2 regions of the Enterocloster sp. HCN-30185 genome follow, and region 2 is predicted to be linked to the other one. Evidence: a T-box and tRNA genes for the amino acid it is inferred to sense, from the RefSeq annotation. Region 2 holds a T-box; the other holds one or more tRNA genes.
What was found. A T-box is a leader RNA that pairs with one kind of tRNA and senses whether it is charged. The one in region 2 lies ahead of pheS (phenylalanine--tRNA ligase subunit alpha), so its partner is inferred to be a tRNA-Phe.

Region 1 (4,360 bases), on a different contig from region 2:
ATGATGTGATCGAAAATATCAATCTCTGCAAATGTTTTAATATCATCTGCGACAATCCCGATCCCATCTGTGATTACATCATCCATACCTTAAACCGCAGCGCCACAGTCTACCACGCGGAGGGAGCATTTTCCCACAATGACAAGACCGTGATCATGACTACCATGAAACGCAGTCAGGCCTTAAAGCTGCGCAACTATATAAGAAAAATTGAACCCACTGCCTTTATGCTCATCTCCAATTCCAGCGAGATCGTAGGAAAAGGCTTTCTGGCAAGCTGATCTGGAATTTCCAGCGCCTCCTTTATCTTTATGTTAAGCGGGGCGCTCTTTTTGCATTCAAAAACAGAACGATCTGTGATATACTTAAACCAATCATATCTTACGAAAGAAGGTGCTTCCCATGGATCTGAAGCTTCAGACCCGACAGACTCAGACCCTATCCCAACGCATGATACAATCTGCTGAGATCCTGCAGATGACTGCCCAGGAATTAAACACATATATCAATGAGACGGCACTGGAAAATCCCGTGATGGAAATATCTGATTCTTCTTCCGGAGGGCCGGATCGGGAATCCATTGAACAGCAGCAGTGGCTTAATTCCTTTAATGAAGAAAACTATTACCTCTACCAGCGGCAGAACAACGATGATGACTACGATTTTAAGGATTCCTGGAACATTGATACGGATGACGGCGAGACGCTGGAAGACTATCTCTGGTCCCAGCTGATCTCAGAGGAGCTTTCTGCCGATGATACACAGATTATTCACTACATGCTGGAATCGTTAGATGACAGAGGCTATCTCACCGAATCTCCCGGAGATATTGCGGCAGATCTTAAAACAGACGAAGCACATATCCTTAAGCTTCTTGCGCAGCTCCAGAAACTGGACCCTGCAGGAGTTTTTGCCCGAAATCTGGAAGAGTGTTTAAATCTTCAGCTGGAACGCCGCGGCCTCCTTACACCTGTGATGAAAACATTAACCTGTCAGTGCCTGGAAATGATTGCCAAAAATCAGATACCAGCCATTGCCAGAAAGCTTCGTCTGTCCCCTGCGGAAGCCGCAGACTGCTGCCAGATCATCCGCTCCCTGAATCCCAAACCCGGAATGTCCTTTTCCAGCCGGGAACAGCTCCGCTATATTATTCCGGATGTAACCATTGTCAAATTTAAAGACCATTTTGATATCCTCTTAAATGAAGCCATGTATCCGGCCATTGAAATCAGCAGCTATTACCGCAAAATGAGCCAGGAACCTGAGTCTGAGGAGGTAAAAGAATATCTGGGAAATAAGCTTCGTCAGGCAGAATGGATCCGCCAGTGCATCGCACAGAGAAGCCTCACCTTGATGGATGTGTCCAAGGCTATTCTGGAGCATCAGGAAGCATTTTTCTCAAAGGGTTCCAATCACCTTGTCCCGCTGCGCATGACTGATATCGCAGACCGGCTGGGGATACATGAGTCTACGGTCAGCAGAGCCGTCAGCCATAAATATCTCCAGTGCTCCTGGGGTGTATATCCCCTGAGCTTTTTCTTTTCGCGCTCCGTTTCCCGCAGTGAAAATGGTTTAAACTCCGCCTCTCATGGCATCAATGCCGCAGCCATCAAACTGGCTCTCAGGAAAATCATAGCCGGAGAAGACCCCAAAAAGCCCTACAGCGACCGCCTTCTAAGCGAAAAACTGGCTTCCCAGGGTATCACCATCTCCAGGAGAACCGTTGCAAAATACAGGGAAGAGGAAGGAATTTTAGACGCCAGCGGGCGAAAAGAGTACATTTAACGATTTTTTTTAAATATTTTACCAAAAGACTTGACAGCTTACAAAAAAAAGGGTAGAATATCACCGTTGTCAGCGATTTTCAATCACTGATACGGATGCCCAGATAGCTCAGTTGGTAGAGCAGAGGACTGAAAATCCTCGTGTCGTTGGTTCGATTCCGACTTTGGGCACTGCGCAGGTGTAGTTCAATGGTAGAACACTAGCCTTCCAAGCTAGATACGTGGGTTCGATTCCCATCACCTGCTTGAAAACAGAATATCTGTTTTATGCGCGAGTGGCTCAGTGGTGGAGCACCACCTTGCCAAGGTGGGGGCCGCGGGTTCGAATCCCGTCTCGCGCTTTTTGTAATTTCAGCGGAAGCCTTTATTTTTGAAGGTTTCCGCCGTTTTTATGTGTCTGGAAGGTGGTAGACAGTTGTAGACGGCTATCTGCAAGACTAACAAATCTATAATATAAAAGGAACAGCCTGTACACAACAGACACTGTTCCTAATAACTTTAAAACATTATTTTATTCTCCAAGTAATCCCTTAACATAACTGCAGATGGCTTCATCCTTACAATTAGCAAAAAACAATTCCTTAAATCGTTCTCCCATCACACTGCCTCTTACAAGCTCCTGATCCAGCCCCTTTAAGCACATCAGCAAATCTTTAAAATTATTTCTTCTCACTTCATCCAGAATCCTCTTATTTCTCTGTTCTGGCACCGCTCTCTCTTTTGGATATCCCTGACCACTTTTCTCAGAAAATAGTTTTTCAAAAATATACTCCAAATTCAGTTCTGCTCCCCATCCAAATCCCTTGGCAAATGGAAGAGAGACCGCATTACCATCGTTGATCTGAGCAAACATATAGCCATCACTGGGATCACACACATGACCGCAGATCACTCCCGGAAAGCTGTTTAACGCAAGCATAGCGCCCTCTCCAGTTCCGCATCCAGTCACAACATAGTCTGCGGCCCCTGAATTAAGAAGAATGGAGGCCAAAATTCCATTTTGTACATAGGTAAGAGAGTTTTCATCCTCAGCTGAATACATTCCATAATTATCTACTTCATATCCTTTTATATCAGCCACTTTTTTCAAACTTCTGTAAATCATTTCATTTTTTCCAGCCTGACTGTTTTCATTAATCAATGCAATTCTCATGGTTTTAATACTCCTTTTATCTGATTATAAATCTGCTCTTCACTAAGCCCATATTCTTCTAATAGCTCCTCAGGTTTACCAGACTGGCCAAACCGATCCTGAACACCGATTTTCTTAAATATAGTGTCACACTGTTCTTCCAGAAGAACACTTCCTACTGCATCACCTAAACCACCAATTACACTATGCTCCTCTACTGTAATTATTCGACCGCACTGATTTGCATATTTAACAATGCATTCTCTATCAATCGGTTTAATTGTATGCATATTAATTACTGTAAGAGAAATGCCCTCTTTTTCAAGACGCTTTGCACATTCCAAAACTGGAGCCACCATAATTCCGCAAGCAATTACTGCAGCACTCTTTCCTTCCCTCAAGACATTTGCCTTTCCAACTTCAAACGGCATTTCCTCTTCAAATACTGGACTTGGCAATCTTGCCAATCTCAGGTATACCGGCCCTTCTATCTGAGCAGCTGCCATAACAGCTCTCTCTGTTTCTTTAGCATCGCACGGAACAATTACCGTCATTCCCGGAATAACACGCATAAGCGCTATATCCTCAATCGCCTGATGACTTCCTCCGTCCTCTCCCAAAGTAATACCTGCATGCGTCATACCAAACTTTACATTAAAGCCAGGATATGCACATCCATTTCTCACCTGATCGTATGCTCTTCCCGTACCAAAAACCGCAAAAGTACTGGCAAATGGAATATACCCGGATGTCGAAAGCCCCGCTGCCATATCTATCATGTTCGCTTCCGCAATTCCTGCATTAAAAAAGCGTTCTGGAAATTTTTCACCAAAGGTAGCTGTCATAGTAGCATGAGCCAGATCTGCATCCAAGACAACTACTTTTTCGTTTAACTCACCTAATTTTGCCAGAGCCTCACCATAAGCCACTCTGATTGCCTTCATCTCACTCATACCGCTTCCTCCAATTCTTTTAACGCCTTACAACGCTCCTCTTCACTCGGAGCTTTTCCATGCCAGCCTACCTGATTTTCCATAAAAGAGATACCCTTTCCCTTAATCGTATTGGCAATAATGCATTTTGGCTTACCCCAAAATGGTGCGTCTAATGCTTTAAGTACATCCGAAAGATTATTACCATCTATCTCCAATACATTAAACCCAAACGCCTTAAACTTGCCTGCCAAATCTCCAAGCCCCATTACCTGATCGTTCGTTCCATCAATTTGAAGTCCATTATGATCTACGATTACAGTCAAATTATCTAATCCATAATGAGCCGCCGCCATAGATGCTTCCCAAACCTGCCCTTCCTGAAGTTCTCCATCTCCCAGAAGCGTGTAGACCTGAACCGTACTGTTCTGAAGTTTTTTCTCTCCCAAGGCCATGCCTACTGCAATAGAAATTCCCTGCCCCAAAGAACCAGTAGAGGCATCCACACCCGG
Region 2 (4,360 bases):
ACCTTCTTATCCATTCCCACCTTGTCGAAGAATTCCTCTACCACGCCCTTCATATCAAAGAAATCTCCGCTTCCATACATACCCAGAGTAAACTGCATCCGCTCATCGGGAAGCTCGGTTAAAGGAAGTGCCTTGGGACGGTATACATTTGCCAGCTCATACAAACGCACCTCTTTGTTGCGGCGGTTGTAGTTGGTGGATAATGATACCAGCATACCGTTTAAAGGCAGGGTACGCATGATGCTGAAATCCTCGCCCAGAGGATTGGAAATGGTAATGGCCTTTCTTAACTCACTGTCCTCAGGAATTAAAAGCTTGTCAAATACCTTTGGACTTTCAAAGGAATATGTCATACCCTGGGAGAAGCCGCAGAATTCTGCTGTCTCTCTTGCCATATCCTCGATCATCAACTTATAGGAAAGCTTTCCTGTGGTTGCTTCACCGGATGGAAGTGTGGTCGGAATCTTGTCATAGCCATAGAATCTTGCCACTTCCTCTGCCAGATCTGCCATACGAAGAAGATCCTGACGCCAGCTTGGAGCGACTACCTCACCGGAAGCCTCATCATAGCCCAGGTCGATTTTCTCAAAATATGCCAGCATATCTTCCTTTGAAATATCGGTGCCGAGAAGCTTATTGATCTTTTCAGGCTCAAATTTGATCCTTGTCTCCCCTCTCTTTACAGGATAAACATCAATCATTCCGCCTACAACCTCTCCAGCTCCCAGCTCTTCGATCAGCTGGCAGGCACGATTTACAGCCTCTTCTGCAGTGTTGGGATCCAGTCCCTTTTCATACTTGCCGGACGCATCGGTGCGCAGGCCCAGCTTCTTTGCGGAAAGACGGATATTGGTGCCGTCAAAGCAGGCGCACTCAAATACCATAGAGGACACATTGTCTGTGATCTTGGAGTTTTCGCCTCCCATGATACCGGCGATTCCCACCTGCTTTTCACCGTCATTGATCATCAAAATGGTAGAATCCAGTGTTCTGTCCTGTCCGTCCAGAGTCTGGAATACATCCCCCTCAGAAGCACATTTTACCACGATCTCATGACCTGCCAGCTGGTCATAGTCAAAGGCGTGCATGGGCTGTCCGTACTCTTCCATCACATAGTTGGTGATATCCACGATATTGTTGATGGGACGGATTCCGCTGGCAGCCAGACGGCGCTGCATCCACTCCGGTGAAGGAGCCAGCTTGATATTCTTTACCATTCTGGCACAGTAGCGCTTACACAGGTCTGTATTTTCCACACTCACCTTTAAGTAATCGTGAATGTCCTCATTGTTGCCCGTAGCTGTAACCACCGGCGGGAAGAAGGGCTTGCGGAAGGTAGCGGCTGCCTCTCTTGCGATTCCCACTACGCTGTAGCAGTCTACACGGTTGGAGGTAATCTCGTATTCAAACACCACGTCTCTCAGACCCAGGATCCGCACTGCATCGTCGCCGGGAACACTGTCCTCGGGGAGCAGGTAGATGCCGCTTTCAGGGGCATCCGGATACATATTCCGGTCAGCGCCCAGCTCTTCGATGGAGCACATCATTCCAAAGGACTCCACGCCTCTTAATTTGCCCTTTTTAATTTTAATGCCTTCCTCCGGAAGGGGGCCGCCGTCATGGCCTCCTGCTACTCGTCCGCCGTCCAGTACCACCGGTACCTTTGCACCGATGGAATCCTTTGTAATATTTGGCGCTCCGGTTACGATCTGTACGGGCTCTGCTTCCCCTACGTTGACCTGGCACACGACCAGCTTGTCAGCGTCCGGATGACGTTCTACGGAAAGAACTTCTCCTACTACGATCTTTTCCAGATTTTTATCTAAACAGGTAAATCCTTCAACCTTGGTGCCTGTCAATGTCATCGCATCTGTATACTCCTGGGCAGCCACATCCAGGTCAGGAACATATGCTTTAATCCATGATAATGCTGTATTCATGTCGGTTCTCCTTTTTATTTATGATGGAACAATTAAAACTGCTTTAAGAAGCGGATATCATTTTCATAGAGAAGGCGCATATCGTCGATCTCATATTTTAACAGGGCAATTCGCTCCAGGCCTACGCCGAAAGCAAAGCCTGTATATTCCTGGGGATCAATGCCGCACATCTCAAATACATGGGGATGTACCATACCGCAGCCTAAAATCTCAATCCAGCCGGAGCCCTTGCAGAAACGGCAGCCTTTTCCGCCGCACTTAAAGCAGCTTACGTCCATCTCGGCGCTGGGTTCGGTAAATGGGAAATGGTGGGGACGGAATTTAACCTTTGTATCCTCGCCGAACATCTCTCGTGCAAACTCTGCCAGAGTTCCCTTTAAATCGGAGAATGTAATATTTTTATCAATAACCAGTCCCTCGACCTGATGGAAGGATGGAGAATGGGTTGCATCCACCTCATCGGAACGGAATACGCGGCCCGGAGAAATCATACGGATAGGAAGCTTACCTGTTTCCATGGTTCTGGCCTGTACCGGGGAGGTCTGGGTACGGAGCACAATGTCCTTGCTGATATAGAAGGTATCCTGCTCATCCTTAGCCGGATGGTTTGGCGGGATATTTAATTTGGTAAAGTTGTACTCATCATACTCCACCTCAGGGCCTTCTACTACCTCGTAGCCCATGCCCACGAAAATCCGCTCCACTGCCTCTAATGCAATGGTATTTGGATGGCTGTGGCCTACGCTGTTCTTCTTTGCAGGAAGGGTAACGTCAATAACCTCTCTCTTTAATTGCTCTTCTCTGGCCTTCTTTGCCAGGGCAGCCTTTGCTTCCTCTAAGCGGCCCTCGATCACAGCTCTGGCTTCATTTACCAGCTGTCCCACCTTTGGACGGTCTTCCGGAGCCACATCCTTCATGCTCTTTAAAAGGCTGGTCAGCTCTCCCTTCTTTCCAAGATAAGCGACACGGATGTCATTCAGCGTATCAAGGCTCTCAGCGGAAGAAATCTGCTGCAGCGCCTCTTCTTTGATCTTCTCTAACTGCTCTTTCATGGGTTCTCCTTTTCTGTTCTCTTTTAAATAAGTGTACGGTTCTTTTCGCGGAAATGTTTGCTGCCATAACAAAAAAAACGCCCCTTCAGATTCCTGAAGGGACGGATCAAATCATTCCGCGGTACCACCCTGATTCCTGCAATACAGATACTAAGCCAAGGCTTTCTATCCTTTGCAGACACTTAAACACGCTTAACGCACGCCTACGTCACAGGCTGCGAGCAGACGCCCTTTCACCCATGCAGCTCCGGTGGGAAATTCAGCGCTTATGTGAACTCGGGAACGCTTCCAGCCGACGACCTTCCCTCTCTGTGAGAACATAAGTACCTACTGTACACTCTCATCGCTTTTAGATATAAAATCTACTGTAAATTTTAGCCGTTTCATCTAGAAAAGTCAACCCCCATTTTTTCCTGCGTTTTCACATTTTGCACCAGTCGCTGGAGTTAGGTTCTCCTATGACCGGAAACCGGAGTCCAGCACACCAAACTCCAGAGGCCGGTGCAGAGTACAGAAACTCATTTTTCATTTGACCTTTCTCTCCTTTCCAGCTATCATAGAACCATCATTTTCACAAAAGAAAGGATGATTTCCATGAAATATACCTGTACCATCCCCTGCTTTGACTTAGAGCAGACCGCTCTCTCCGGTCAGTGTTTCCGGCTGATGCCAGGAAAAGAGCCCGGACTGTGGTCCGTGATCAGCCAGGGGAAGCTTTTATCCATCAGGCAAAACGATTCCCAATTCACCTTTGAATGCGAAGAAGGTTCTTTGGAATACTGGCTGTCCTATTTTGATGTGTCCACAGACTACCAGGCCATGATTGATTCCATAGATCCGGATGATACTTATCTTTTATCTGCCGCCAAAGCAGGTGCAGGCATTCGTATTCTCCGTCAGGATCCATGGGAAATGATCATCACCTTTGTTATCTCCCAGCAAAAGACCATCCCGGCCATCCGCTCCTTAGTTGAAGCTCTGTGCCGTAATTATGGAACGCACATTGAACGCACATTGCTCGCATCCTCAAAGCTTTCTGAAGCCGGTCCCTCCCCCTTTGCCTTTCCTACGCCGGAACAGTTAAGCCGCGCCTCATTGGATGACCTGCTGGCACTGAAGCTGGGATACCGGGCAAAATATATCCACCGGCTCTGTCAGGACGCACTGGAAGGAAGCCTGAACCTGGATCTTCTGTCCTCCCAGAACTATAAAGAGGCCATAGATTATCTCACCAGCTTTTATGGAATCGGTAAAAAGGTAGCGAACTGCGTCTGCCTCTTCGGTCTCCATCATATTGATGCATTTCCTGTCGATACCTGGATCCAGAAAATCCTCATGGAACATTATTTTGACGAAAAAAAATACCGC

Region 1: it has a tRNA-Phe gene. The T-box ahead of pheS (phenylalanine--tRNA ligase subunit alpha) is inferred to sense a tRNA for this amino acid. The anticodon was not compared.

What each region holds. Positions count from the first base shown of each region.
Region 1 is NZ_JBBKBT010000003.1:237,414-241,773, forward strand. It holds gene WKT10_RS05120 (YitT family protein) at 1-281, shown strand, start outside; gene rpoN (RNA polymerase factor sigma-54) at 403-1,785, shown strand; tRNA gene WKT10_RS05130 (tRNA-Phe) at 1,883-1,955, shown strand; tRNA gene WKT10_RS05135 (tRNA-Gly) at 1,960-2,030, shown strand; tRNA gene WKT10_RS05140 (tRNA-Gly) at 2,054-2,125, shown strand; gene WKT10_RS05145 (RpiB/LacA/LacB family sugar-phosphate isomerase) at 2,296-2,937, opposite strand; gene WKT10_RS05150 (transketolase family protein) at 2,934-3,869, opposite strand; gene WKT10_RS05155 (transketolase) at 3,866-4,360, opposite strand, start outside.
Region 2 is NZ_JBBKBT010000022.1:19,803-24,162, reverse strand. It holds gene pheT (phenylalanine--tRNA ligase subunit beta) at 1-1,940, opposite strand, end outside; gene pheS (phenylalanine--tRNA ligase subunit alpha) at 1,973-2,992, opposite strand; T-box leader at 3,087-3,345, opposite strand; gene WKT10_RS15200 (DNA-3-methyladenine glycosylase family protein) at 3,587-4,360, shown strand, end outside.